Regions from separate parts of the Paenibacillus pasadenensis genome, predicted to be linked through region 2. Evidence: riboswitches for the same ligand, from Rfam matches in the RefSeq annotation. Region 2 holds a riboswitch; the other holds the start of a gene.
What was found. A riboswitch is a leader RNA that binds a small molecule or an ion and turns the genes downstream of it on or off. The one in region 2 is predicted to bind glycine.
Positions count from the first base shown of each region.

Region 1: it holds a riboswitch for glycine, as region 2 does, so the genes downstream of both, sdaAB (L-serine ammonia-lyase, iron-sulfur-dependent subunit beta) here and gcvT (glycine cleavage system aminomethyltransferase GcvT) in region 2, are expected to answer to the same signal.

Region 1 is NZ_NFEZ01000004.1:477,363-492,145, forward strand. Features, by position in the region: gene B8V81_RS11745 (hypothetical protein) at 1-196, shown strand, start outside; gene B8V81_RS11750 (hypothetical protein) at 308-511, opposite strand; gene clpP (ATP-dependent Clp endopeptidase proteolytic subunit ClpP) at 647-1,222, opposite strand; gene B8V81_RS11760 (RNA polymerase sigma factor) at 1,421-1,957, shown strand; gene B8V81_RS11765 (hypothetical protein) at 2,054-2,278, shown strand; gene B8V81_RS11775 (SDR family oxidoreductase) at 3,339-4,118, opposite strand; glycine riboswitch at 4,452-4,551, shown strand; gene sdaAB (L-serine ammonia-lyase, iron-sulfur-dependent subunit beta) at 4,812-5,531, shown strand; gene sdaAA (L-serine ammonia-lyase, iron-sulfur-dependent, subunit alpha) at 5,500-6,384, shown strand; gene B8V81_RS11790 (ABC transporter substrate-binding protein) at 6,642-7,898, shown strand; gene B8V81_RS11795 (carbohydrate ABC transporter permease) at 7,957-8,919, shown strand; gene B8V81_RS11800 (carbohydrate ABC transporter permease) at 8,921-9,739, shown strand; gene B8V81_RS11805 (copper amine oxidase N-terminal domain-containing protein) at 9,923-10,462, shown strand; gene B8V81_RS11810 (ABC transporter ATP-binding protein) at 10,705-12,507, shown strand; gene B8V81_RS11815 (hypothetical protein) at 12,628-12,846, opposite strand; gene B8V81_RS11820 (copper amine oxidase N-terminal domain-containing protein) at 12,915-14,165, opposite strand; gene B8V81_RS11825 (VOC family protein) at 14,187-14,594, opposite strand; gene B8V81_RS11830 (hypothetical protein) at 14,743-14,783, shown strand, end outside.
Region 2 is NZ_NFEZ01000003.1:1,108,688-1,123,470, forward strand. Features, by position in the region: gene B8V81_RS08435 (ABC transporter ATP-binding protein) at 1-493, opposite strand, end outside; gene B8V81_RS08440 (ABC transporter ATP-binding protein) at 560-2,305, opposite strand; gene B8V81_RS08445 (DUF4188 domain-containing protein) at 2,850-3,332, opposite strand; gene B8V81_RS08450 (TetR/AcrR family transcriptional regulator) at 3,400-3,942, opposite strand; gene B8V81_RS08455 (DHA2 family efflux MFS transporter permease subunit) at 4,100-5,521, opposite strand; gene gcvH (glycine cleavage system protein GcvH) at 5,833-6,222, opposite strand; glycine riboswitch at 6,381-6,484, shown strand; gene gcvT (glycine cleavage system aminomethyltransferase GcvT) at 6,742-7,866, shown strand; gene gcvPA (aminomethyl-transferring glycine dehydrogenase subunit GcvPA) at 7,877-9,256, shown strand; gene gcvPB (aminomethyl-transferring glycine dehydrogenase subunit GcvPB) at 9,316-10,773, shown strand; gene B8V81_RS08480 (alpha/beta fold hydrolase) at 10,894-11,730, opposite strand; gene B8V81_RS08485 (lipoate--protein ligase family protein) at 11,857-12,687, shown strand; gene B8V81_RS08490 (AAA family ATPase) at 12,698-14,071, opposite strand; gene B8V81_RS08495 (dipeptidase) at 14,550-14,783, shown strand, end outside.

The DNA of each region.
Region 1 (14,783 bases), on a different contig from region 2:
ATGGGCGGGGCAGCTGCAGTACCGGGATTACCCGCTGGACTTCCGGGAGGGCTACGGCCTCAGCCCGTGGACGTCGTGGTGGATGTTCGGGCTGGCGGGGCTGCTGTATGCGGGGGCGAACCTGCTGCTGGGGCGGCTGGCGGGTCGAGAGAGGCCCTTAGGCTTGCTGATGCAGCATCAGGGCTATTTTTCATAGCTGCGAGGCAATGAAGGTTCATCCGGAGATGGAGGCGGGCGAGGGGCGCGGAGGCAAAGAAAAAGCCCCGGCAGCAGCCGAGGCGGCGGAGCGGAACGGCAATCATCGAGGTCAGGCGAAGCCGACCTTCGGCTTTTCCCTCTCCTTCAGAGGCAGGTTGATCGTGCGGATGGACGTGATGGGGATGTACAGCTCCTGGTAGTCGGTGACGTACTTCACGAACTTGTCGTCGGCTTGCTCGAGGACGCCGTTTTCGGCCAGCGTGCCGTCGATGAAGTGGATCAGAACCTTTTTTCCAATGAGCTTATCCAGCATGAACGGTTCACCTCGCTTGAGCGGAATAGGTCTTGCTTCCATCTTACCCTATCAGGGAATAGAATGGGTGAAAAGGCGCGCTGCCGCTAAATCTGTATGCGGTCTATGATCGAGCTTGGAACAAGCGCGCTGCCGCTAGATTTGTATACGGTCTATGATCCCGTACTCCAGCGCCTCCTCCGCCGACATGAAATAGTCGCGGTCCATATCCCGCTCGATCCGCTCGAGCGGCTGGCCGGTCCGGTCCGCCGCGATGCGGTTGAGCGTCTCGCGCGTCTTCAGGATGCGGCGGGCGGAGATCGCGATGTCGCTCGCCTGCCCTTGCGCGCCGCCGTGCGGCTGGTGGATCATGACCTCGCTGTGGGGAAGGGCGCTGCGCTTGCCTTTTGCCCCCGCGAGCAGCAGGATCGCGCCGAACGAGTACGCCGCGCCGGTGCAGATCGTCTGGACATCCGGCTTCACGAGCTGCATCGCGTCGTAGATCGCCAGCCCGGCTGTCGTCGAGCCGCCGGGGCTGTTGATGTACATGGTGATGTCCTTCTCCGCATCGTCCGCCGCCAGGAACAGCAGCTGCGCGATGACCGAGTTGGCGACGGCGTCGTCGATGGCCGAGCCGACCAGGATGATGCGTTCCTTGAGCAGGCGGGAATAGATGTCGTAGGAGCGCTCGCCCTTGGCGGTCTGCTCGACGACGTACGGCACGTGGTTCATCGGGGTTCCTCCTCGTAAGCCGGGCCGCTTCAGGGGCGGTCGGCCGCTGGTTTGCTTTTTGCCCCCGGTAAACGAACCGGCGCCAGTCGAGGATACGGGGCTGCGGGAGAAATAAATTTCGCCGGTTCGCGTATCCTTTCGAGGCGGCCGTTCGTTTACCGAATACCGAGATCCGCACGTTGGAAAGGAGCTGCCCGCATGGACGCAATTCGCATGGCCGCCGAGGAGGAGCGCAGCGCCCTTCGCCGCTACTGCCTCGCCCTGGCCGGTTCGCGCTGGGACGCCGAGGACCTGGAGCAGTCCGCCTGGTGCCGCGCGCTGGCCTACCCCGGCTGGGAGGCGCATGCCAACCGCGAGGCGCTGCTGCTGCGCATCGCGCGCAATCTGTGGACCGACCAGCAGAGGAAAAAGGCGCTGCACCAACGCTCCTTGCCGGAGCTTGCCGCAGCCGAGCCGAACCGGGAAGCAAGCGGCGAGGCCGCCGGCGGGTGGGAGCTGGAGACGATGCTCCACTCCCTTGGCCGGCGGCTGACGCCGCTGCAGCTGGCGGTGTGGCTGCTGCGTGAAATGCACGGCAGCAGCATCGCCGAGACGGCGCTCCGCCTCGGCATACCGACGAGGGCGTGTCGAAGGCGGGCTGCACCCGAGGCCGCGCTCGGCGCATTTAGCCCGCGACCTGAGCCGGCGGGGTGCGCGAGCGTGACGAGTCGCTGCTCGCGCGCGTGCGCGGCCTAGGAGGGCCTGCGCACGGGCGACGCCGCCGCGATCGCGGCGCTCGCCGAGCAGGAAGCGCTGGAGCCGGCCGTAGCCGCCGCCGCGCTGGCGGGGCGCGTGCAGGCGCGTGCCGCGGCCGGCGCAGCCGCCGTGCCGGCGGAGGGCCGCGGCGCGTGCGATGGCGCGCCGCAGGCGCAAGCCGGCTGGAACGCCGTTTCCGATGCGGTCGCGCCGCAGGCGCTTGCCGCCTGGAGCGGCGTTGGTGCCACCTGGAGCGGAGCTTCCGCAGCCGGCTATCCCGCCGGTCTGGCCGGCTGCGCCATCTGGGGCTTGGCCGGTTAAGCACGGCCCAAGCATAAAAGCCTTCCCGAGCCTCGGATCGAGGCGGGAAGGCTTTTTTGCTGCGCGCGGCGGCATCGCGGTCGGCGGACGGTCTTTTTCGCATCGCGCTCTCGAGGGAATAGCAAGCCGGTTCGCCAACCGTTTCTCGGAGGTCGACAACAACGTGATGCGTCGTCGGTTCGTCCGGAGTGGCAGCACCAGGGAGTGGAAAGTACCTTGGCTGGCGGTCCCCCGGCGCGTCAACACAACCAGGGAGTCGAGAGTGCCTCGGTTGGCGGAACTCCGGCGCGTCGACACAACCAGGGAGTCGAGAATGCCTTGGATGGCGGAACTCCGGCGCGTCGACACAACCAGGGAGTCGAGAATGCCTTGGATGGCGGAACTCCGGCGCGTCGACACAACCAGGGAGTCGAGAATGCCTTGGATGGCGGAACTCCGGCGCGTCGACTCAACCAGGGAGTCGAAAGTGCCTTGGATGGCGGTCCCCCGGCGCATTGACTCAACCAGGGAGTCGAAAGTGCCTTGAATGGTAGCCCCCCGGCGCATTGTCTCAACGAGGGAGTCTAGAGTCCCTTGGTCGGCAGAGCCCCGGCGAATCGACTCAACCAGGGAGTCGAAAGTGCCTTGGATGGCGGAACTTCGGCGCGTCGACTCAACCAGGGAGTCGAGAATGCCTTGGATGGCGGAACTCCGGCGCATTGTCTCAACGAGGGAGTCTAGAGTCCCTTGGTCGGCAGAGCCCCGGCGAATCGACTCAACCAGGGAGTCGAAAGTGCCTCGGATGGCGGAACTCCGGCGCATCGACTCAACCAGGGAGTCGAGAGTGCCTCGGATGGCGGAACTCCGGCGCATTGACTCAACCAGGGAGTCGAGAGTGCCTTGGATGGCGGAACTCCGGCGCATTGACTCAACGAGGGAGTCGAGAGTGCCTTGGTTGGCGGAACCCCGGCGCATTGAATCAACCAGGGAGTCGAGAGTGCCTTGGCCCGCAGAACCCCGGCGCACCAGCACAACAGGGGGTCCAGAGTGCCTTGGCTGGCGGTCCCCCAGCGCCCCTTCGCTAGCGCCCGAGGAACCCGCCCTCCGAGCGGATCGACTGGCCGGTGATCCACTGGGCCTCGTCGCTCGCCAGGAAGGCGAGCGCGCGGGCCGCGTCCTCCGGCTGTCCGATGCGGCCCATCGGGAACAGCGGCAGCAGCTGCCGCTTGAGCTCGTCCGACATCCAGCCGGAGTCGGTCGGGCCCGGATCGAGGCCGTTGACCGTGATGCCGAGCGGAGCGAGTCCGGCGGCCAGCGGCTCGATCAGGCCCGCCAGCAGCTGCTTGGTCGCGAGGTAGGCGAGGTTGTCGGCGTCCGGCCCTTTGGACAGCAGGAACAGGATGCGTCCCGCCCCGCCGGCCTGATGCGCCTGCTCGAAGCGGCGCGCGAACTCCATGCTAAGCAGGGCCGGAGCCCGATTGTTGACGATATAATGCCGATCCAGCGACTCCTGCGTCAGCGTCCGGTAGCTGGTCGGCGCGCAGTAGCACGCGTTGTGGATGATGATCGAGGGCAGCCGTCCGAGCGCGCGCTCGGCTTCGTCCAGCACCTGCAAGGGCACGTCCGGGTCCATGAAGTCGGCCTCCATCTGCCCGGCCCGCACGCCGATGCCCTCCAGCTCCTGCTGCAGCCGGTCCGGCCAGCCTTCCTGCAGGCCGCAGCCCTCCTCCGCGTCGTAAGCGCGCCAATGCGTATAGAACAGATCGGCGCCGCCCTCCGCCAGCGCGCGGCAGATCGCTGTGCCGATGCCCGCCTCCCGGCTGACGCCGGTGACGAGAGCCGCCCTTCCTTTCAACGTCATGCGCATCTCCTCCTTCTGCAACCAGCATAAGCCCCAGAGGCGTCGGAGAGTAGGGGGGCGAACGGCTAAAGCCGAACTTGCCCTCCCGGCTGGCATCGTCCAGGCTGCCGAATGGCTGAAGTCGAACTTGCCCTCCCGGCTGGCATCGTCCAGGCTGCCGAACGGCTAAAGCCGAACTTGCCCTCCCGGCTGGCATCGTCCAGGCTGCCGAGCGGCTGAGGCCGAACTTGCCCTCCTAGTGCCATCGCCTGGGCTGCCGAGCGGTTGAGGCCGAACTTGCCCGCCCGGGTTGAAGCCGGCTGTCCTCCTGCATATAATGAGAAGGCACAGCGGATGATGGCAGCGGGAGAGATTGCCTGCATGATCGAGGCAGCGCCGAAGGAGCAACCTGCACGCAGGGGAATCTCTCAGGCAAAAGGACCTTTGCCGGACGCAGCTCTGGAGAGCATTCCGCGCCGCCTTGCGGACGGCCGAGCGGGCATCCAAGCCCGGTCCGGCCGCAGGGCGGCGCGTCGGAATCACCCAAGGGGAAACTTCATGGCGCCGGCATCGCGGCGCTGTCGGGGGCAACTCTCAGGTACAAGGGACAGAGCGGTGGAATACGGGGAAGCAAAGGGCTCGCACGAGCCTTTGTTTCGACGCATTCCGCCGCCCTGTTCCTTTTCATTTCAGCCACTAAAAAGGAGGAAGCGCATGCGCTTCAAGGATGTCTTCTCGATCATCGGGCCGTCCATGGTCGGCCCGTCCAGCTCGCATACCGCCGGAGCGGCGCGCATCGGGCTGGCCGCCCGCAGGCTGCTCGGCGCGATGCCGGAGACGGCTCGCGTCTCCTTCTTCGGCTCGTTCGCCGCGACCTACCAAGGCCACGGCACGGACACGGCCGTCGCCGGCGGGCTGCTCGGCATGCGCACCGACGATCCGCGCCTGCCGGATGCGGTCGAGCTCGCCGAGGAGGCGGGCATGGACCTGACCTTCCGCGAGGGCAAGGGGCTGTTCCCCCATCCCAACACCGTGCGGCTCGACCTGCAGGCGGCGGACGGGCGCAAGCTGTCGCTGCTCGGCACCTCGATCGGCGGCGGCAACGTGGAGATCGTCGAGGTGAACGGCTTCGCCGTCAAGTTCGGCTGCTCCTGCCCGGCGCTGCTCGTGCGCCATCGCGACCAGCCGGGCGTCATCGCCGGGCTGACCGCCGCCTTGGAGGAGGCGGGGCTCAACATCGCCGGCTTGTCGCTGAGCCGGATGGAACGGCAGGGCGAGGCGCTGGCGGTCGTCGAGCTGGACGGCGAGGCGGCGGTGACGCTGCTGGAGCGGGTGCGGCGGCTGCCGCATGTGCTCGGCACCGATTACGTCGATCTGAACGGAGAAGAGGAGGAGATGGCGGATGAACTTTCGGACGCTGAAGGAGCTCAGTGAGCGCTGCCGCGAGAGCGGCCTGTCGATCGGACGCCTCATGCTGCAGCAGCAGGCCAAGGAGTCGGGACGCGAGGAAGCGGCGGAATTCGCGACGATGAAGGAATACTACGGCATCATGAAAGACGCCGTGCATAACGGCCTGACCCGCGACACGACGTCGCGCAGCGGACTGACCGGCCTCGACGCTCAGCGGGTCGCCGCCTACAACGAGAGCTCCGAGCCGAGCCTCGGCGGCGACGCCGGACGGGCGATGGCGTACGCGCTCGCCGTCTCCGAGGTGAACGCCTCGATGGGCCGCATCGTGGCGACGCCGACGGCGGGCTCCTGCGGCATCATCCCCGGCGTGTTCGTCAGCTCGCAGGAGCGGTTCGGCTGGGACGACGACATCATGACCGAGGCGCTGTTCGCCGCGGGCGCGATCGGCTACGTCATCGCCAACAACTCCTTCGTCTCCGGCGCGGAGGGAGGCTGCCAGGCCGAGGTCGGCTCGGCCATCGGCATGGCGGCGGGCGCGCTCGCCGAGCTGCGCGGCGGCACGCCGGAGCAGGCGGTGCATGCCGTCGGACTCGCGCTCAAGAACACGCTCGGCCTCATCTGCGATCCGGTCGGCGGGCTCGTGGAGATCCCGTGCATCGTGCGCAACGGCTTCGGCGCGGTCACCGCGCTCGCCGCGGCCGACATGGCGCTGGCCGGCGTGCGCAGCGTCATCCCGAGCGACGAGGTCGTGCAGGTCATGCTCGAGGTCGGCGCGGCGATGCCGGAGAAGCATCGCGAGACCGCCGGCGGCGGACTGGCCCAGACGCCGACTGGCAAAAAGCTGATGGAGGACCTGCGCAAGAAGAAGCGGCGCTAGCGGTTTTCGAATGCGGCCAACCGTGCCGCCGGTTAAAGGAATATCGCAGCAAAAAGCTCGGCGAGACGACCTCGCCGGGCTTTTTCGGCTCTTCGCCGACCTCGGTCCGAGGGCCTAAATTCATGCCGGACGAGCAAGTTCAGGTGAAAAGCGGAATAAACTGAAAGCGGATACATCAATCAGGCGCCCGGCTCCGGGACCGGCAGAGGCCTGTCCCTGGTCCGGGCGAAGTCCAGCATGTCAGGAGGAATGGCGGAGTGGTCAAATTCCGAAGGATCGGCTTGCCGTTGCTGTCGCTCGCCCTGGTCGCCGCCGGCTGCGGCGGCCCGGCTCCAGCCGAGAATACGAAGACGCTTACGCTCTGGTACTGGAACCGCAGCCTCGACGACGGACTCATCCAATCGGTCGAACAGAAGTTTCCCGGCATCAAGATCAACGCCCAGAAGATCGGAGGCGACTTCAAGTCGAAGCTGAAGACGACGCTCGCCGCCGGCACGGACGGACCGGACATCGTCGCCTTCAACGACTGGGTCTCCGAGCTGTTCGTCAGCTCGGACCGCTTCTACGATCTGTATGAGCTCGGCGCCAAGGAGATCGAGCCGGACTTTCTCGACTGGAAATGGAACTTCGGCGTCACCGCGGAAGGGACGATGATCGCGCTGCCGATCGATACCGGCCCGACCGCGCTGTTCTACCGGGCGGATCTGTTCGCCGAGGCCGGCCTGCCGTCCGAGCCGGCCGACGTCCAGCGGGAGCTCGGCACCTGGGAGAGCTACCTCCAGGCGGGCCGGCAGCTCCAGGACCATTTTGGCGGCAAGGTCAAGCTGCTCGACAATGTCAAGAACATCTACACGCAGTTCAACGCCCAGTCGGACCGCATCTACTTCTCCACGGACGGCGAGTTCATCGGCGACAAGCCGGAATCGTCGGTGAAAAAGGCGTGGGATCTCGCCGTCCAGGCCGCGCGGATGAAGCTGGCCGGCAACGCGGACGCCTTCACGAGCGAGTGGAACGCCGCCATGAACAACGGCAGCATCGCCTCCTTTGTCGGCGCCGTCTGGATGAAGGAGATCCTGGAGCAGGGCGCACCGGATACGGCCGGCAAATGGCGCGTCGCCCGGGCGCCTGGGGGAGACGGCAACAACGGCGGATCGTTCCTCGCCATCATGAAGTCGAGTCGCTATCCGAAGGAAGCGTTCGACGTCATCCGCTACCTGCAGAGCCCCGACAACCAGATCCGGACGTACAAGAACATCAACCTGTTCCCGTCCGCGGCGAAAGCGCTGGACGATCCCATCCTGCAGGAGAAGGAGCCGTTTTTCGGCGATCAGGCGACTGGGCAAATCTTCGCGGAATCCGCTCGGGGCGTCAAGCCCGCTTATTTTGGAGACAAATTCACCAATGTGAACGGCATCGCCCTGCGCGAGCTGAACTCGGTCGCCCTGCAGGGCAAGGACCCCGACAAGGCGTGGCGCGACGCGCTGAGCCGGATCCGCAAGGAGCTGCTGCGCTGACGGGCGCGGTCCGCCGGCCGCCGCATCCACAGACCAATGGCTGACAGGAGGTCATCCGATGGGAAAACCTATGCTGAACCCGGAGCCCGCCCGCGTCCCCTCGTCCAGACGGACCGAGGGCGGCCTGGCCGCCCGCATCTGGAAGCATCGCAAGGAATACCTGGCCATATCGCCGTTCTACATTCTGTTCGCGGTATTCGGCTTGTTCCCGATCGCCTTCTCCATGTACCTCTCCTTCCAGAAATGGGACGGAATCGGACGGATGAGCTACAACGGCTTGAACAACTACCGCTTCATGCTGACCGATCCGGAATTCTGGAGAGCCGTCGGCAACACGCTGCTGATCTGGATCTACTCGACGATCCCGATGCTGTTCCTCGCGCTCGTCGTCGCCTTTCTGCTCCACTCCTCGTTCGTGCGGATGCGGACGCTGTACCGCGTCGGCTACTTCCTGCCCAACGTCACCTCGCTCGTCGCGGTGGCGATCGTCTTCGGCACGATCTTTTCCAACAACTACGGCTTGCTGAACTACACGCTGAACCTGCTCGGCCTGAATTCCATCGAGTGGCTGAACCGCACCTGGGGCATCCAGCTCGCGATCTCCGTCATGGTCATCTGGCGCTGGGCGGGCTACAACGCGATCATCTACCTGGCCGGGCTGCAGAGCATCCCGACCGTGCTCTACGAAGCGGCCAAGATCGACGGGGCTTCGGGCGTGCAGGCGTTTTTCCGCATCACCGTTCCGAACCTGCGGCCGATCATCCTGTTCACGCTCATCACCTCGACCATCGGCGGGATGCAGGTGTTCACCGAGCCCCAGGTGCTCGTCGGCAACGACGGCGGCGCCGGGGGCGGCGGCCTTACGATCGTCCTTTATCTGTACCGGGAAGCCTTCGTGCACAACTATTTCGGCTACGGCGCGGCTGTCGGGTGGGGGATGTTCATCCTGATCGCCCTCTTCTCCATCGTCAACTGGCTGTTCGTCCAAGGCCGGCCGTCCCATGACCAGGGGGTGAAGTGAGATGAAAGCCCGATCGATCCTGCTGCATGTCGGCCTGACGGCCGGACTGCTGCTCTCCGTGTTCCCGTTCTACTGGCTGCTCGTCATGGCGACCCGCACGACAGCGGACATCTACAGCTTCCCGCCGAAGCTGTGGTTCGGCACGAAGCTCGGGGACAACGTCTCCCGCGTGTTCGAGAACATCGACTTCTTCGGCGCGTTTTGGAACACGCTGTTCGTCGCGACGGCCTGCGCGGCGCTCGTGCTGTTCTTCGACTCGCTGGCGGGGTTCACGTTCGCGAAGTTCGAGTTTCCCGGCAAAAAAATCCTGTTCGTGCTGCTGCTCGCCACGATGATGGCCCCGGCCCAGCTGTCGCTCGTGCCGTCGTTCGTCATCATGGCCAAGCTCGGCTGGGTCGGCTCGTTCAAGGCGCTCATCATCCCCGGCATGGCCAACGCGTTCGGCATCTTCTGGATCCGGCAGTACGCCCAGGAGTCGGTGCCGAGCGAGCTGCTGGACGCGGGCCGCATCGACGGCTGCGGCTTCTTCCGCCTCTATTGGAACGTGGCGCTGCCGATCCTGCGGCCGGCGCTGTCGTTCCTCGGCGCCTTCACGTTCATCGGAGCGTGGAACGACTACCTGTGGCCGCTCATCATCCTCACCGACGAGAGCAAGTACACGCTGCAGGTGGCGCTCGCCTCGCTGAACGGCATCTATCTGTCCGACTACTCGATGGTGATCGCCGGCACGCTGCTGGCCGTCATCCCGCTCATCGTCCTGTTCCTGTTCGTCAGCAAGCAGTTCATCTCCGACATCGCCGCGGGCGCGATCAAGAGCTGACGCTTTCCTGCCGGGATAAGTCGAGCCGATTGATAAATGGATCTGTAAAATAAATTGCAAATACTCCTTCTGAATCGGCTATCAAGGCTGTCGATGGAAGGACATCGGCTAACTTCTCCGCACCTCTGGTGGATCATGCGACGTTACTCGGGATGCGAACAATACAGTGGAAATTGCTTGTGATTGACAAAGCAACCTTTTCGAGGAAATCGCGTCTACTCATTTGAGAATATGATCCTTATCTTGAAAGGGCTGAGAAAATTGTCTCGTCGAATCCAAGTACTCTTTCTGGCATTGATCGTCGGACTGTCTGTTTTTGGGGCCGGGTTGGCAGGGGCTGCTAAAGCTCCATCGAATAACGACGGAATTCATCGCCCTGCGATTGTCATCAACGGCAAGGTTGCCGAGCTGAAGGCCGTGATCCCGCCAAGCGGGTCGGCGATGGTTCCGTTTCGTTCCTTTTTTGAAGCTCTGGACCTGAATGCTGAATTCGACAACAAGACCAAAACGGTGACCGCCAAGAACGAAACGACAACCGTTACTTTGACCGCCGGCAAAATGACCGGGACGATCAACGGCAAGGAAATCAAGCTCATTCAAGGTCCGTCATTGTCAGACGATGATGACTTGATGTATGTCAATGTGCGATTCATCGCCGAAGCATTTGGCGGAATTGTCGGCTTTGACAAGAGCACGCTTACGGTGACCCTTGATTTTGATTAAGATCAACTTGAGAAAGGGACCTTCCCCGCCCATCAGGCGCGGAGAGGTCCCTTTTTCGGTCGAGATCGTTCGGCTGCGGGGGCGATGTCGTCCCCTTCCAGTACTATTCCATTTCTAATTCGACCTCCTTTCTTCGTCCCCTCTCATCCGCATGCAGGCCATTGACACCGAGCCCGGCCATCTCTTATTCTTCCTTTGACCTGTCGAACGGGTGTTAGCCTAACGGAAGAGGATGATCCAACATGATGAACCGGACCGCGCCGGCCCCGATTTCCAGCGCTTCCTTCGAGAGCGCCTTCCAGCAGGCGGCGACGACGGAGAACCGGACGGCATTCCAGTATCTGATGTCGCTGTACAAGGGGAACTTCCTCAACCTGACGATCTCGATCGTCTTTTTCCTCGTCAAAAGCCTGCCCGTCTACGTGCTGCCGATCGTGACGGCCAACATGATCAACATCGTCGCGCAGCCGGACCAGCACAGCCTGCGGGAGCTGTGGATCAACTTCGCCGTGCTGATCGCCGTCGTCCTGCAGAACATCCCGACCCACGCCGCCTACGTCAGCTTCCTCAGCCGCGCGATCCGCTCGGTCGAGGCGGGCCTGCGCGGCGCGATGGTGCGCAAGCTGCAGCAGCTGTCGATCAACTCGCATCGCGAGCTCGCCGCCGGCCGGCTGCAGTCCAAGGTGCTGCGCGACGTCGAGGCCGTCGAGGGCATGAGCAAGCAGCTCATGCTGGCGTTCATCCCGGCCATCTTCAACGTCGTCATCGCCTTCGGGCTGACGCTCTACTCCAACTGGCTCGTCTCGCTCTTCTACGTGCTGACGGTGCCGGCGGCGATCGGCGTCATGCAGATGTTCAAGCGGCGCATCCGGCAGAGCAATCGCGAGTTCCGCAAGGAGATCGAGACGATGAGCAGCCACGTCTCCGAGATGGTGGAGATGATCCCCGTCACCAAGGCGCACGGGCTCGAGCAGGTCGAGATCGACCGCATCGACACGACGCTGCGGCGCCTGCAGGGCAAGGGGTACCGGATGGACCTCGTCGAGGCGTACTTCGGCGCCTCCGGCTGGGTGACGTTCCAGATCGTGCAGGTCGTCTGCCTGCTGTTCACCGCCTATCTCGCCTATACGGGCAGCATCCCGGTCGGCAACATCGTCATGTACCAGGGCTACTTCGGCATGATCCTCGGCTCGATCACGGCGCTCATCAACGTCTACCCGATGATCGCCAAGGGCACGGAGTCGATCTCCTCGATCACGGAGATCCTGCGCTCGACCGACATCGAGGACAACGCCGGCAAGCTCAAGCTGACCCGGCTGAGCGGGGAGTACCGCTTCGAGGACGTGCAGCTGAAGTTCCCGGACGGCGACCAGCATGTGCTCGAGGAAGTATCGCTCGACGTGCGCGCGGGCGAGTGCATCGCGTTCGTCGGGGAGTCCGGCGCGGGCAAGTCGACGATCCTCAACCTCGTCATCGGGTTCTTGAACCCGACCTCCGGACGGGTGCTCGTCGACGGCGTGCCGCTGTCCGCGCTTGATCTGTCCGAGTACCGCCGCCATCTGGCCGTTGTGCCGCAGACGAACATCCTGTTTTCCGGCTCGATCCGCGACAACATCACCTACGGCCTGCAGGGCATCACGGAGGAGCAGGTGATGGAGGCGGTGGAGCGGGCGCATCTGACCGAGATGGTCTCGCGCCTGCCGAAGGGCATCGACACGATGGTCGGCGAGCATGGCGGCAAGCTGTCCGGCGGCCAGCGCCAGCGGATCGCGATCGCCCGCGCGCTCGTGCGCGATCCGAGCGTCATCCTGCTCGACGAGGCGACGTCCGCGCTCGACAACGCCTCCGAGCATCATGTGCAGCAGGCGATGCAGCAGCTCATCCAGGGGCGCACGACGTTCATCGTCGCCCATCGCCTTTCGACGATCCGCCATGCGGACCGCATCGTCGTCATGAAGCGCGGACGCATCGCCGAGGTCGGCACGTTCGACGAGCTGATCGCGCGCAAGGGCGAATTCTACAACCTCAAGCAGCTTCAGATGTAGGCTTGGAGTATATGGTTTAAATAGTGCAAAAAAGCCTGCCGAAGCGGCAGGCTTTTTTTGCTTGATTTAAATCTGGACCGCGCATGCGGGAGTTCCGCCGCGCGCGTGAGCCGAGCAGGTTCAGCTTTTTTTGCGCAGCTCGAAAAACTCGCATTGCGCCCGCGCGTGGTAGGCGAGATCGGCGACGCCCGACTGCAGCACGACGGTGCGCTCGTCGAAGCGCACGATGCAGCTGCCGGACTCGACCATATGGTCGTCGCGGAAGACGCGGACCGGGATGCGCTCGTCGAGCGCTTCCTGGAAGTCGGCATCGGTATGGAGAGGTCGGATATAGGCCATGGCGGCGGCGCTCCTTTGCAAAGGGGGATGGCCCGGATCGGGCTTGGCTCCGGCCATTATACCATAGCTCAGGGCAGCTCGATATCGACGCTGCGGCTGGCCGCATTCCAGGAGACGGAGATGCCGAACGCCGCGGTCAGCGCGCGGATCGGCACGTAGGTCAGCCCGTCGCGCAGAATCGGCTGCAGCTCCGGAGCGGCGAGCTTGCCGTCGATCCACAGCTGCGGGAAGGAGTAGGCGCCCTTGCGCGGAGCGGGCGGCTCGGAGCGGATGAGCGCGCTCCACGACGCCTTGTCCCAGACGACGGACTTGCCGGCGAGCTTGGCGATGGAGCGCAGCGGCAGCAGGGCGCGCCCTTCCCGCAGGATGGGCCGCAGCGCCGCGTCCAGCGCGGGCTTGCCGTCCACGGACAGGAACGGCTCGGCGGCGGGGAGCAGCGACATCTCCCCTAACGTTCGGCTGCCATTGCCTCCATAGGCGACGTATAGGCTGAGAGAACCTTTTGATTCAAGGAATTTCATCGTTCCATCCTTTGCTTTGCCATAGGCGGGCAGCGTGATGGAGAAGTCGTAGTAGCCGAATTGCTGCGTGCCTGTGCCGATCAGCAGGGAGTGGTCATAGGGATAACCGGATGAATCCGAGGAGGAGGAATAGGTTTCGGCATTTGGCGTCCAATACACAAAGAGCTCCGGGGAGAAAAGGAGCGGATCATGTCCTTTCAGCCGAATCTTCTCTCCGAAGCGAGCGGTCGCGGGAATCTCGGCGATTTCCTCATTCCTGACGAACAGCGAGCTGTAGTCTTTCGACACGCTGATGTCGTCAAGCTGCAGGAAGGTGGAGCCGGATTCCAGGTACAGGCCGCCGGTCGAGCCGAAGATGGAGGCATCGCCCTTATTGGAGAAGGTCAGGCTGAGTCCATAGAAGAAGCTGTAAGGCGTAGAATCGAAAGCCTTGACGGGCTTGCCTTTCTTCGCAAAGGCTTGCACCATCCCGCAAACCTTCTTGATCCGCGCGGCATCCTCCTTGCGGGCTCCGTACAACTGGTCGTCGACGCCGCTTGCCCCGCCGATTAGCACCGACTTCAGCGTGCTCGGACCGCAGGACGCGGCCAGCTCCTTAAAGGAGGTCGCTGGCGTGGGAGAAGCAGTCGGCTTGACGGCCGCTGCGGGCGCTTGGGACCCTGCCGGCTCGGCAGCCGCTGCGGGCGTCGTAGCCGAGCCGGACAGCAGGAGCACGGCGAGCAGCATTCCGAGCGCGCTGCGGCCGGCGCGCCTCGTTCCGAGGGGGGCTTTTGCATGAGCATGGCGGACAGGCTTCATAAGCTCATCTCCTTTGATCGGTCATTCGGGCAGTCTCTGCTCCTCGGCCGGCGCGACGAGCTCGACCTTGATCCGGTCCGGATCCTCGAAAAAGAGGATGTACGTCCCCGCCCCGCCCGCATGGGGATGGCGGTCTTCATAGAGCAGGTTCATTCCTCTGGCGCGGACTTCGTCGGTCAGCCGGTCCACCTGCTCGCGCGAGGCGGCGTGGAAAGCGAGATGGTTCAGTCCGACCCGGGCACGGTGGTACGGCACGTCCAAGTATTTCTCTTTCGCTTGCACGAACACGAGGTAGGTCGAGCCGTGCTTCCAGCTGCGGCCCTCCGGCCATTCCTGAAAGGGCTCGTACCCGAGCTCGCCGAGGAACCAGCCCCAAAAGGAAGCGGACTTTTGCAGATCGGAGACATATAGTTCGATGTGATGCAGCATGAATTCTCTCTCCTTGGCGCTGTAGTGGAGCCTGAGGAGCGGGGCTCTTATTTTCCTTTCCTTTAGACGTAAAGGGAATGGAAAGGTTTCTGTGATCTTCCAAAATCCGGATGAACTGTGATAGGGTAGGGCGAGGAGGGATGCATCTATGGATCTGGAGCGGGAAGTGCAGGACTTGAAGCGGCGGGT
Region 2 (14,783 bases):
AGTAGGCGGCCGCCAGCTGCAGCAGCGGGCGGATCTCCGGTTTGTAGAAAGCGTACACCTGCTCCCGGCTCATCGCTTCGACCGGCGTCTCGATGGAGCCTGCGCCCGTCCTGACGGTCAGCACGCCGTCCGCGACCGCAGCGTCGCTGCCCTCCGGCAAGGCGTCGGGATAAGCGTAGAAGCTCATCCCCTCCTGCACGATGGACAGGCGCCCTGCCCCGCCTTCGCCCGGCTCCAGCCGGTCGATCCGCTTGTAGGACATTCCGTCGTACGCGACGGAATCTTTCGTGCCCGGCTCGACCTCGACCCAGGTCCGCTCGATGCCGAGGATGTTGTTGTCGATCATCCGCTTCGCCAGCAGCGGGCCGACCATTTCGGCGCACACCGCCAGCGCCAGCAAGACAAGGGCGATCAAAATGGGCTTTTTATAAAATAAGGCATATCTCAGCAGCCGCTTCCCCGTTCCGGGACCTGCTGTCGTCGTTTCGGTCATGCTCGCTCACCTTCTTTGCTTCGAACTGAATGATGATCTTTCCTTGCCTGGCCGGCCTTCCGCCGATCAGGACTCCACATAGGCCTCCAGCTGCTGCCGGTCGTACTGCTCCCGGTACCAGCCGCCCTGCTGCAGCAGCTCGTCATGCGTGCCGCGCTGCACGATGCGGCCGTCGTCGAGGACGAGAATAAGCTCCGCGTGCTGCACGGCGGACAGGCGATGCGTCGTGATGATCGTCGTCTTGCCCGCGCGCTCCGTACGGATTCCTTCGATGATCTCCGCCTCGGTCTTGGCGTCGACCGCCGACAGCGCGTCGTCGAGCAGCAGAATCTCCGGATCGGCGATCAGCGCCCGTGCGATGCTCACCCGTTGCTTCTGCCCGCCGGACAGGGCGACGCCTTTCTCTCCGACGAGCGTCTCGAGCCCTTCCGGAAGGAACAGGATGTCCTTGGCGAACGACGCCCGGACGAGCGCGCGCTCGAGATCGGCGTCGGTCGCGTTCTCGCTGCCGAACAGGATGTTCTCGCGGATCGAGCGGGAGAACAGGATCGGCTGCTGCGGCACGTAGCCGAACCAGCCGTGCAGGCGGTCGAGCGGCAGCCGGTCGATCGACTCGCCGCCGATCGTCAGCTCTCCGCTGCCCATCGGGTACTCGCGGATCAGCTGCTTGAGCAGCGTCGTCTTGCCGCTGCCCGTACGCCCGACAACGCCGAGCGTCGCTCCCTTGGGCAGCGAGAAGCAGATGTCCTTCAGATTATCCTCCGGGGACGAAGGATAGCGGAACGTGTAGTTGTTCAGCTCGATCGCGCCCGGCGCTTCCAGGTCCGATAGTTCGCCTTCGTCCTGCACGTCCGCGCGCGCGCCAAGCGTCTCCTCGACCCGGTCGAGGGAAGCGTTGCCTCGCTGAAGCATGTTGATGAGCTCGCCGATGGCGAACATCGGCCAGATCAGCATGCCGAGGAAAATATTGAACGAGATCAGATCGCCGAGCGTGATCTCGCCTTGGAACACGAGCACGCCGCCGTACACCAGACCGATAATGTAGCTGAGTCCGACGAGAATCTTGTTGACGGGCTCGAACAAAGCGTCGATCTTGGCGACCGCGATGTTGCGCGACAGCACCTCGCTCGTCTTGGCGTGGAACCGGTCGCGGTCCGCCGACTCCTGCACGTAGGCGCGGACGACGCGCACGCCGGATACGGACTCCAGCACCTCGTCGTTCAGCTCGCCGAACGCGTCCTGGGCTTTCATGAACCGCTCGTGGATCAGCTTGCCGAAGATGCCCATGACGATCGCGATGATCGGCAAAGGCAGCAGCGCCGCCAGCGTCAGCTTCCAGCTGATGAGCACCGCCATCATGAAGAGGATCGTCAGCATGAACGCCGTCGAGTCGATCAGCGTCAGGATGCCGAAGCCCGCTGTCACCGAGACCGCCCACAGGTCGTTCGTAGAGCGCGCCATCAGGTCCCCGGTGCGGTTGCGCTCGTAGAAGGTCGGGGTCATCTTGAGGAAATGCCCCATCAGCTTGCCGCGCAGCAGCCGCTCCAGCACGTTCGCCCCGCCGAACAGACGGGACATCCAGATGTAGGTGACGAAGTAGCTGATCACCGTAATGGCGAGCCAACCAGCGACGATCAGGAAAAACCTGTCGTTCGCCAGCGTGCCCTGGCTGATGCCGTCGACCGCGTAGCCGAGCAGCTTCGGAGGAAGCACCTCGACCATGCCGACCAGCACCAGCAGCGTAATCGCGATCGTGTATCGTTTCCATTCGAGCCGGAAAAACCAGCCCAGCTTGCCAATGACGCTGAACAAAATCCCACCTCGTCTTTCGGGCGGCCGCCTCGGAAGAGGGCCGCCGGTTTCATCGATTGTCGGTTCGGGTCATCCATGCCGAAAAAAAGACGCATCGCCCGTAAGCGATGCGCCTGGAGCCCGGCGGCCGCTGATCCGCGTCCGTCCGGGAAAGGACGAACGATGCGGAGCAAGGCGGCCGAGCCTGATGGAAGCGCAAGGTTACAGGAACGTAACCGCGCGCGAGGATGATCGAATGATCCTCATTCTGCCGCAGGATTACGCTTCAAGCCGAATTCAAACGGTTGATGGCGATCGGTCGTCGTTTGCATCGTAATCCTCCTCGGAATGGGTTTCGCAAAGCCCAGCCGCCTCGCGGCCGGAGTCCACTTTGCCAATTTATCACCGCCTCGCGGCATCCGTCAATGCCCCGAACGCTGCCAGTTTGGCTATAGCCGTTTGTTACCCGGAGGACACCTGCCTGCTTGCAGGCTCCCTTCTACTATCTCAGGCAGCGGAGCCGGGCGGAAGGGTGGCGATCCGACTGCGGCAGGGGGAATATTCTCTAGTTCGGGCCTTTATCGGCCTTAAGGCGCTCCCGGGAATCATGGCGTCCCTTGCCGACCGGCATATGGCTGCCCGCTTTGGCCAGCAGCGTGCGCGGCATGTTCACGTAGATGCTTTCCGAGCATCTAGGCTCGATCAGGTAGGTTTCATGGAACACTCCGACGGATCCGTCGGTTCCGACGGCCCGATTGAACCGCTGCCATGCCTCCAGATGCTGTCCTTGGCGCGCATAGCGCTCCAGCTGCTCGTAGGTCCGCCAGTATTGGATTGTCGTCACGCCGCGCGCTCCGAGCAGCAGCTCATGGCTGATGAAGCCGAGCTCCGGATGCTGATGCAGCTCCTTCAGCATCGGCGGCATCGCCTTCGCGACCGGCAGCCATTTATGCACCGCGAGCAGGTTGTTGATCCTCATGCCGATGATGAAGACGACAAACGATCCTTCCATCTCCGCCGTGAATCTTCCCGGGTAAATCTGCGTCATTTCAACCCACCCCTTTATTTATCAATCAATAAATACATCTCCGAAAGAAAAGCCGCATCGATGCGGCTCAGCCTTCAAACGAGGACTCCATGCAGGCCAGCATCTGCTCTTGCAGGGCCAGAAGCTCCGCGAGCGCGATCGCCAGGCCCATGCCGATGAACGAAATGGCCTTGAACTCCGGGTCCGGCAAGCCTGCCCGGCGGAAGCGCTCCCCGATTCGCCGATGGATGAGTGCGAACTCCTCGCTGACGAAATTTCGGATCGTCGGGTCCGAGATCGCATGGGCCGTCATGCAGAGCAGCACCTCGCTGCGGCAGCCGCTGGCGAGCAAGCCGTAAAACGCCTGGCCCATCGCTCCCTCCAGCTCCGCCGCCGGCGCATCCACCTCGGCGAACGCCGACTTGATCCGCTCCGCCGCGCTCTCCAGGACGGCGAGGTACAAGGCTTCCTTCGACTTGAAGAAATGGAACACATAAGGCTGGGTTACGCCTACCGCGCGGGCGACATCCGCCGTTGTCGTCTTGTAATACCCCTGCTCGGCAAACAATGCTGCCGCTGCATCCAAAATCTGACGCCGACGGTCTCCCGCTTCCCCTTTTGCTGGTGTCATCCTCGTCTCCTTTTATTTATTAATTAATAAATAACCGATTCGAACCCAGCTGTCAACTGGCTCTCGCATCAGCCTGTCTCTAAATATGGAAAAGCCCGCATCCTCTAGGATACGGGCTGATCTGCGGCAGAGCAAGCCGAATGCCGGCATTGCTCCGTCAATGCATCGGACCTTGCGGACCGCCTTCCGGGCTGCTGACCTTGACGCGCTTGATGAAAAAGGAAAGCAGGAGGCCAAGCCCGGCGAAAGCGATCGTCATCAGAAACGCGCCTTGCACGCCTTGCGTCATCGCTTGCGGCAGCTTGCTCAAATAATCCGCCGGCGCGATGCCGTTGTCGGCATAATACGCTTTTTGGCCGGCGCTCAGGACGCTGATCGCCAGCGCGGTGCCGATCGCTCCGGCCACCTGCTGGAGCGTGTTCATGATCGCCGTGCCGTCCGGATAAAGCTCGCGCGGCAGCTGGTTGAGGCCGTTCGTCTGGGCCGGCATCATGATCATCGAGATGCCGATGAACAGCAGCGAATGCAGCACGATGATCTCGCCCTTGGACGTCGTCGGCTCGATGCCGGTCATGAGCCAGAGGATGGCGATGACGAGCACCAGCCCCGGGATGACGAGCCAGCGCGGCCCGTACTTGTCGAACAGGCGGCCCATGATCGGCGACATCAGGCCGTTGACGAGCCCTCCCGGCAGCATCAGCAGGCCGGCCGCAAGCGGCAGCAGCCCCATGCCCGTCTGCAGATAAATCGGAAGCAGCATGACGGTCGAGAGGATGATCATCATCGAGACGAAAATGATCAGCGTTCCCATCGTGAACATCGGATAGCGGAACGCGCGCAGATTCATCATCGGCTGCTTCATGCGCAGCTGGCGGAGGATGAACAGCAGCAGCCCGACCGCGCCGAGAGCGATGCCGATGATGACTTTGGGGCTGCTCCAGCCATGCTCCCCCTCGCCCGCGCTGCTGAAGCCGTAGACGATGCCGCCGAAGCCGATGCTCGACAGCGCGATGGACAGCAGGTCGATGCGCGGACGGGTCAGCTCGGACACGTTGCGCATGAAGACGATGCCGAAGATCAGCGCGAATACGAGCAGCGGCAGCGCCGTCCAGAAGATCGTCCGCCAGGACGAGTACTCCAGGAACAGGCCGGCGATCGCCGGACCGACAGCCGGCGCGAACATGATGACGAGGCCCATGATGCCCATCGCCGTTCCGCGGCGATGCGGCGGGATGATGACGAGCACCGTATTGAACATGAGCGGCAGCAGCAGGCCGGTGCCGACCGCCTGGATGAGACGGGCGATGAGCAGCACCTCGAAGCCAGGCGCCAGCGCGGCGAGCAGCGTGCCGACGATGGAGAACGACAGCGATGCGATGAACAGCTGGCGCGTCGTGAACCATTGAAGCAGCAGTCCCGAGACCGGAACGAGAATAGCAAGCACGAGCAGGAAGCCGGTCGTCAGCCATTGAATGGTAGCCGGCTCCACGTTGAAGAGAGCCATCAGCTCGGTAATGGCGATGTTCAGCGCAGTTTCGCTGAACATGCCGATGAAGCCGCTGATGAGCAGCGCGGCCATGATCGGCACGACTTTGAATTGCGGCGCTTCTTCCTGCGGGGAAGCGGCGGCCGACAGCGTTTGTTCCACAGTGGTCCCCTCCTAGGCTTTTTCAGCCTTTGTCTAGTCTGGTTCGACCGAGGCCGGCATGGCCTATGGCCGGCAGGTCCTTTTCATCTTACCCATATTGGACCGGCGAGAGCAATTAATGATTTTGTTTACAGTCGTTCTTTACCGAAAAAAGAAATGAAAAAACAGGGATGGGGCATGCCCCATCCCTGCTTCGCCAGGTCTTGCGCGGGAGCCGATTGCCTCCCGGAACGCGCGCCTGGTCAGTCGGTCCGCCCGGCGTAAGCGTCGGCGTCCAGCAGCGACGCCACGAGCTCGGCCGCGCTGCCGTCCGTCTCGATCTCAAGCATCCAGCCGCCGTCGTAAGGCTCCGAGTTGACGAGCTCCGGCGAATCGGAGAGCGCGTCGTTCACCTTCGCCACCGTGCCGCTCACCGGCGCATAAAGGTCCGATACCGTCTTGACCGACTCGATCGTGCCGAGCGGCTGTCCCGCTTCCACCCGATCGCCGGGCCGGGGCAGCTCGACAAAAACGATATCGCCGAGCTGATGCTGCGCATGGTCGGTAATGCCGATCCGGACGGCGTTCTCTCCCGCTGCGGATGCCCATTCATGCTCCTCCGTGTAGCCCAAGCCTTGACGAATCTCACTCACTGGACGCTCATCCTTTCTCCTCGGCCTCGAAGAGCCGTCTATGCGGAAAGCGTAAACGATCGGCGGGAAGCCTGTCAATCTTTGCCGTTCCCGGAACGAATGGTTATTGACACCGGGTTGTCCGATCCGGCAAACTGGAAGAGATCGTAAATAAGCGGATGAGCGCAGCGGGAGAGATCGCCGGCAGTTCAAGGCGGCGCCGAAGGAGTAACCTTGACGTAGCGCAGGGGAATCTCTCAGGCAAAAGGACCTCTGCAGGACGCGACTCTGGAGAGAACGAGCGCTTTTTCGCGTCCGGCAGCATGCCGGCGGGCGGTCGTCACCAAAGGGGAAACCTGCCGCCGGCAGGCCGAAGCGATTCGGAGGATCGGCATCGGGGCAACTCTCAGGTACAAAGGACAGAGCGGAAAACGAGCCGGCAGGCATGTCTTCGGACAGCCTGACCGCGTTTTCCGCCCTGTCCTTTTTTTGCGGATCGACAATTTCGCCACACGACTGAATCGCGAGGAGGAACCTTGCATGGCCAACCTGCGCACGACTCCGCTCCGCCCCGTCTATGCCGAGACCGGCGAGCCGCGGTGCATCGACTTCGGAGGCTGGGAGCTCCCGGTGCAGTTCAGCGGCATCATCCGGGAACACGAGGCCGTCCGCCAGCGGGCCGGCCTGTTCGACGTGTCGCATATGGGCGAATTCCTCGTCACGGGGCAATTCGCCGCCGACTTCCTGCAGGCGGTCACGACCAACGACATCCGTCGGCTGCAGGACGGAGAAGCCCAGTATACGCTTCTCTGCCGTCCGGACGGCGGCGTCGTCGACGACCTGCTCGTCTACCGCATCTCCGAAGACCAGTATCTGCTCGTCGTCAATGCCTCCAACATCGAAAAGGATCTCGCCTGGCTGCAAGAGCATCTGATCGGCGACGTGACGATCGAGGACCGCTCGGACGAAACGGCGCTGATCGCTCTCCAAGGACCGCTGGCCGCCGAGATTCTCGCCCGCTGCACGGACGCTCCGTTTGCCGAGCTCAAGCCGTTCCGCTTCCTGCGGGAAGCCGACGTATGCGGCGTCAAGGCGCTGCTCTCGCGCACCGGCTACACCGGCGAGGACGGCTTCGAGCTGTATGCCGCCTCCGGCGATGCCGTGCGCCTGTGGCGCGGCCTGCTGGCGGCAGGGGCTCCGCTCGGCCTGGAGCCGGCGGGGCTCGGCGCCCGCGACACGCTGCGGCTCGAGGCGAAGCTCGCGCTGTACGGCCAGGAGCTGTCGGCCGACATCACGCCGCTCGAGGCCGGACTCGGCTTGTTCGTCAAGCTGGGCGGCGAGCCGTTCGTCGGCCGCGACGCGCTGCTGGCGCAAAAAGCCGCCGGCGTCCCTCGCCGCCTCGTCGGCATCGAGCTGCTGGAGCGCGGCATTCCGCGCTCTCATTATCCTGTGTACAGCGGAGAGACGCGCATCGGAGAGATCACCTCCGGCACGCAGTCCCCGACGCTGAGGCGCAGCCTCGGGCTGGCGCTGATCCAGGCCGAATACGCCGCGGTCGGCACCGAGCTTGAGGTCGAGATCCGCGGCAAACGGCTGAAGGCTGCCGTCGTTCCCGCCCCATTTTACCGAAGAACGGCGCCGCCGGCCCGAACCGACAAGGAGTGAGCCCTCAACGATGACCAGTCCCCACCGCTACATCCCGATGACCGAGCAGGATCAAGCCGAAATGCTGGAGACGATCGGCGTCTCCTCGGTCGAAGAGCTGTTCCGCGACATCCCTGCCTCCATCCGCTACTCCGGCACGCTGCCGATGTCCGGCGCGCTCGACGAATGGTCGCTGATGCGCCATCTCAAGCAGCTCGCCGGGCGCAATGCCGACGCCGACACGGCCGTCAGCTTCCTCGGCGCCGGCCTGTACGACCACCATATCCCGGCCGTCCTGCCGCATCTGGCCGGGCGCTCCGAATTCTATACCGCGTACACGCCTTACCAGCCGGAGATCAGCCAAGGCGAGCTGCAGGCGATCTTCGAGTTCCAGTCGTACATCTGCGAGCTGACCGGCATGGCCGTCGCCAACGCGAGCATGTACGACGGCGCGACCGCGCTCGCCGAAGCGGCAGCGCTCGCCTCCGCCCATACCCGCCGCAAGCGCGTCGTCGTCTCCCGGGCCGTGCATCCCGAAGCGCGCGAGATCGTGCGCACGACGGCGCGCGGGCTCGGGCTCGATGTCGTCGAGGTCGGACTGCGGGACGGCCTGACCGATCCCCAGGCGCTGGCCGCGGCGGTCGACGAATCGACCGCCGCCGTGCTCGTGCAGTCGCCGAGCTTCCTCGGCACGGTCGAGGATCTCGCCGCGCTCGGCACGCTCGCCCATGAGTCCGGCGCGCTGTTCGTCGTCAGCGCCAATCCGCTCTCGCTCGGCCTGCTGGAAGCGCCGGGCGCGCTCGGCGCGGACATCGTCGTCGGCGACGCGCAGCCGCTCGGCATCCCGAGCTCGCTCGGCGGCCCGACCTGCGGCTACTTCGCCGTCGCCGAGCCGCTCATGCGCCGGATGCCCGGCCGTATCGTCGGCCAGACCGTGGATCGGGACGGCAAGCGCGGCTTCGTCCTGACGCTGCAGGCGCGGGAGCAGCATATCCGCCGCGAGAAAGCGACGAGCAACATCTGCTCCAACCAGGCTCTGCTCGCCCTGTGCGCCAGCATCTATCTGAGCGTCATGGGCAAGACGGGCTTCCGCAAGACGGCGGAGCTGAATCTGCGCAAGGCGCGCCATGCGGCCCGGACGCTCGGCGGGCTGGAAGGTTTCTCCCTTTCCTTCGCCGATACGCCTTTCTTCAACGAATTCGTCGTAAAGCTTCCCGAAGGAACCGACCTGCGCCAGCTCGAGCTCGCGCTGCTGGAAGAAGGCTTCCTCGGCGGCTACGACCTGGGCCGGTCGTATCCCGAGCTCGCGGGGCATATGCTCGTCGCCGTCACCGAGAAGCGGACGCGCGAGGAGATCGAAGCCTTCGCCGCCGCGCTCGACCGGCTGACCCGAAAGGAGGCGCTGACATGAGCCAACCGAATCCGACCCCAGAGCGTCTGGCCGAGCTGCGGCTCGCCGGCTCCGTCGACGTGAAGCCCGAAAAGGCGCTCATCTTCGAGATGAGCCGCGCAGGACGCGAGGCGTTCTCGCTGCCGCCATGCGACGTGCCGGAGGACGAGGAGCTGGCCGAGCTGCTGCCGAACGGCCGGCTTCGCCGTAATTCCGCTTCGCTGCCGGAGGTGTACGAGGTCGACGTCGTCCGCCACTATACCGAGCTTTCCCGGCGCAATTTCGGCGTGGACAACGGCTTTTACCCGCTCGGCTCCTGCACGATGAAGTACAACCCGAAAATCAACGAGGACGCGGCCAAGCTGCCCGGCTTCGCCCGCATCCATCCGTATCAGCCGGAGGAGAGCATTCAGGGAGCGCTCGAGCTGCTCCATACGCTGCAGGACGATCTCGCCGCGCTGACCGGCATGGACTTCGTGACGCTGCAGCCCGCCGCCGGCGCGCACGGAGAGTGGACCGGGCTCATGATGATCCGCGCCTACCACGAGAGCCGCGGCGAAGCGCGCTCCAAGGTCATCGTGCCGGACTCCTCCCACGGCACGAATCCCGCCAGCGCCACGACCGCGGGATTGGAGACGGTGACGGTCAAGTCGGGCCCCGACGGCCTCGTCGACCTGGACGCGCTGCGCGCCGCCGTCGGCGCGGATACGGCCGCGCTCATGCTGACGAACCCGAGCACGCTTGGCCTGTTCGAGGAGCAGATCGTCGAAATCGCCGAGATCGTGCATGAAGCCGGCGGCCTGCTCTACTATGACGGCGCCAACTCCAATGCCATCATGGGCATCGCCCGTCCCGGCGACATGGGCTTCGACGTCGTGCATCTCAACCTGCACAAGACGATGAGCACGCCTCATGGCGGCGGAGGCCCGGGAGCGGGGCCGGTCGGCGTCAAGGCTCATCTCATCCCGTTCCTGCCGAAGCCTGTCGTCGCGAAGCGCGCGGACGGCCGCTATTTCTTCGACTTCGAACGCCCGCAGTCGATCGGCCGGGTCAAATCGTATTACGGCAACTTCGGCATTCTCGTCCGAGCCTACACGTACATCCGCTCCTATGGCCCGGAAGGACTGAGGCGGGTAAGCGAATGCGCGGTGCTGAACGCCAACTACATGATGGCCCGCCTCGCCGAGGCGTACGAAATTCCGTATCCGGGCGTCTGCAAGCATGAGTTCGTCCTGTCGGGACGAGGGCTCAAGGCGTACGGCGTGCGGACGCTCGATGTCGCCAAGCGGCTGCTCGACTTCGGCTATCACCCGCCGACGATCTACTTCCCGCTCAACGTGGAGGAGTGCATCATGATCGAGCCGACCGAGACGGAGAGCAAGGAGACGCTCGACGGCTTCATCGACGCCATGCTGCGCATCGCCCGCGAGGCGCGGGAGACGCCGGAGCTCGTCATCAACGCTCCTTATACGACCGTCCTGCGGCGGCTCGACGAGACGCTGGCCGCGCGCAAGCCCGTTCTCAATTGCTCCTGCTGAAAAAAGCTTCTCCGGAGAGGATTCCTCTCTGGAGAAGCTTTTTTGGTCGATGCGGCGGCGGCGTCCGCTCCATTCCGCGTCAAAGGGCACTCGATGCCCTCCCGCCTCCTCGCATGCGGCTCAGCGCGGGCCTGTCAGCTCCAGCATCGCCTCGACGATCGCCGGCCAATCATCCGGATGGATCTCATGACCCGCTCCTTCGAGCGGCAGCAGCCTGGCATTGGAAAGAGCGTGCTCTAGCGCGAGCCCATGTGCGTAAGGAAGGACCGGATCCTCCGTTCCGTGGACGATCAAGGCGGGCTGCCGGATGTCTTCGGTGCGCGCCACATCCTCTTCTCCCCCGCCCAGGAGCATATGGTTGCCCATGCTCGGCAGAGATTCGGCAAGGCTGATTTCCTGACGGACGAGCCCGCGAATTCTGGACTCGTCGAGTTTCCGCTGGCTTCCGACGATCAGTCTCCATTTTTCAACGCCGAACTGTTCCGCCGCATGAGCGTCCGACAGATCCAGGGAAGCGGACCGGGTGAAGAACTCGATCACCTTGTCTTCCATCGCAGGAAGGCCTTCCGTGTAATTCGAGCTCGCGATCAGCGTCACCGTCAGCACCCTCTCCGGATGCCGGACAGCCGCCAATTGGCTCAGATAGCCGCCCAGCGACATCCCCGCCAGATGAGCTTTCTGAATGCCGTATGCATCAAGGACCCGCATCGCATCATCTGCCATATCCGCCATAGTGTAGCCCATCGTTCCTAGCGGCCAGCTCGACGACCTTCCCGTATCCCGGTTGTCGTACCGGATGACGAACCGTCCTCCTGCCGCCAGAAGCTCGCAGAATTCCTTTTCCCACAATACCATCGAGGCCTGCGAGCCCATGATCAGCAACAGCGCCGGATCTCCAGGCTTGCCGAATGATTCCGTCTGCAGCTTCACTTCGTCGGCTTGAATGAGTCGTTCCATGTCCATTCCTCCATTGGCTGATGCCCTTACCATTGCCGCGGTTCGCGTGAACTCCATCCCGCGGTATGATACAGTTTAAGAATCATCTTCATTTTACGATTGGCATAGGAAGGAACGTTTCCGCTCATGATCCATAACCGCTTCCCCGGCCTGCTCCTGCTCGACCGCATGGACGACTGGTCCGAGCCGGACGTCCTCTACTCGTTCGCGCTGGACGAGCTGCTCTGCCGGCGCGTCGGAGCGGACGGCGTGCCCGTCCTCCATCTGTGGCGGCATCCCGCCGGCTTCGTCATGGGACCGCGCGACAGCCGTCTGCCGGAAGCCGCGCGCGCTTCCCGCGAGCTGGAGCGGCTCGGCCTCTCGGTCGCCGTCCGCAACTCCGGCGGCGCCGCCGTGCCGCTCGATCCCGGCGTCGTCAACGTCTCGCTCATCCTGCCGCTGCAGGGAAAGGCATCCGCCCGCTTCGAGGACGACTTCCAGCTCATGTACGAGCTGATCGCCGCCGCCCTCGCCGACACCGGCGTCCAGGTGGACAAGGGCGAGATCGTCGGAGCCTATTGTCCGGGCGATTACGATCTCAGCGTCGGCGGACGCAAGTTTTGCGGCATCGCCCAGCGCCGGCTGTCCAAAGCCTATATCGTCCAGGCGTTCGTCAATGCCGGCGGCTCCGGCGAGGAGCGAGGCCGTCTCGTCCGCCAATTTTACGATGCCGCCGCCGGCCCCGGCGCCGCGAGCTATCCGCTCGTCGAAGCGTCGGTCATGGCGAGCCTCGAAGAGCTGGCCGAGCTATGGCCGGATGCGCCGCGCCTGTTTGCCGAAGGAGCCGCCAGCGCCGCGCTCGGCCCGCGGACGGAGCAGGAGGCCCGATTGCCCGAGAGCCGGCTGCCCCGGCCGGAGGAGATCCGGGAGCTCGCTGCGACGATGCGGTCCCGCTACCCGATCGGTCCTGCGCAATAGACAGCCGAGCTCATGCGAAAAATCCGACTTTGCCCGAACCGGAAGCGGACATCCAGCTTCCGTTTTTGGCATGCTCGATTTCCTGCCGAATCGCGCGGAGCAGGGGCTCCGTCTCGACTCGCCCTTGTTCCTGCCAGCAGAATGCGGCTGCCGCGACCAGCTCCTCCAGCTGCGCATAGGAAAACCCTTTCGTCCGGTCAGCCAGCTCCTCCAGCTGCCCGGCGCCGAACAGCAGGCCGCGGCTCTGCCGCTGGAGGAACTCCGCGCGGCATGCGCGGGTCGGCTCGGCGACTTCGTACGCGCGGTCGATGCGCCCCGGTCTTCCGATCAGCGCCGGATCCACCAGATCGGGGTAATTCGTCGTCGCGATCAGATAAATTCCTTCGTGCGTCCGCAACCCGTCCAGCTCGCCCAGAAAGACGGAGCGCAGCTCCGGCCGCAGCCCCTCCAGGTCCTCGATGATGAGCAGCATCGGCGCCATCTCCGCCGCCCGCTTCAGCATCTCCCGAATGCTCTCCGTGCTCGTATGCTCCGAAAGCTGCCAGCTCATCGCCGGCACGCCCGCCTTCGAGGCGAGCGCCCGGACGAGGCTGGTCTTTCCGTTGCCCGGCTTGCCGTAGAGCAGCATCCCCCGCCGGTAGGCCAACCCGAACTGCTCGTAGAACGCTCCCCCCGATTGAAAGAAAGACGATACCGACCGTTCCAGCTCCAGCCGCAGCGAGTCCTGCACCGGCTCCCAGCGCTCGATCCGATGCGGCGCCAGCTCCGACACCGTGCCTTCCTCGCCATCGCAGCAGAGCAGCAGCTTGCCGGTCATCCGGCTCCGAAGCCGTTCGCGGGCATGAACAAGGAACCGCCGCAGCGACTCGTCGCTCTCGGCGAACAGGTAAGGCTCGAGCGACCGGCCGATCACGCGCGGCATCGGGAGCCGGACGAGCGCCACCTTCCATTCCGGGTAATAAAACAGATGGTTGTCGAGTGACGGATAGATCCGGATCTCAGCCGAGTCCCGCTTGACGCTTCGGCTTTCCATCGTTTCGAAGACTCGCGCCAGCACTTGCAGCTCGGCGTTTTCTTCGGCGAGATCCTGCTCCAGCAGGCTCCAATAAAGCTCCAGCTGATCCTCGTCCTTGTACACCGCGAATTCCGATCCGCATCGAGCTTGCAGCAGATCGCGGATCATGCGCAGCAGCTGCCTGAGCTCCTGGGCCGATGCCGCCGATGCGGAAGCGCCGGCAGCTCCATGGTCGCCGGCCACCAGCGAACGCGGCGGCGGCGATCCGGCCGCAGTCCTCGGCGCGGGCACCGCCGATCCGCTAGACGACGGAATGCGGGCGAAGCTCTCTCCCCCATTCCCGCTATGAAGATTCCAATCATGGATCATCGATTATTCACCCTTTCCTTCCTGATGTAGTCGTACGATTGCACGATAGACCGCACAAAAAAAGCCACGGACTCCGTCCGTGACTTTGGATGCGCTTCAGGCGCCGCATGGCCGGCTGCAAAAGGACGATTCGTCCTCGGCGCGCCTTCCTGCCGCTATTCCTTGCCGCGTTCCCGTCCGTGGAGGCCTTCGAAAATCATGCTTGGACCGTTTCCCTTTGCTGCTGCCGCAGCCTTCATCGCCATGTTCATCATTTCCGTTCGCCTCCCCCTGTTTGTCGTTACCTGTATTCTAGGCCGCGGCCCCTGTCCGCGTCAATGGATGCAAGCGGTAGAAAATGGATTAGACTCTTTTCCCCCGCCGGCTTCCGCGCAGTGACGCGTTGTCTCGGCCGCTTCTTATCCCCTTTCCTCAAGGGTATAATAAAACCATCCGATTTGCCTGCGGCAAACCGTCTTACTCAAGGAGGTACATATCGATGTCCTATGAAACTTACTTCAGCACCCGCCGGGAGGCTCAGCTCGAGGAATTGATGCAGTGGCTGCGCATTCCGAGCGTCTCCGCCATTTCGGCTCACGCGGGAGATATCCAATCCGCCGCATCCTGGCTCGCCGATTCGCTTCGCCGCGCCGGACTGGAGAACGTGGAGATCATGCCGACCGGCGGCCATCCCGTCGTCTACGCCGATTATCTCCATGCTCCGGGCAAGCCG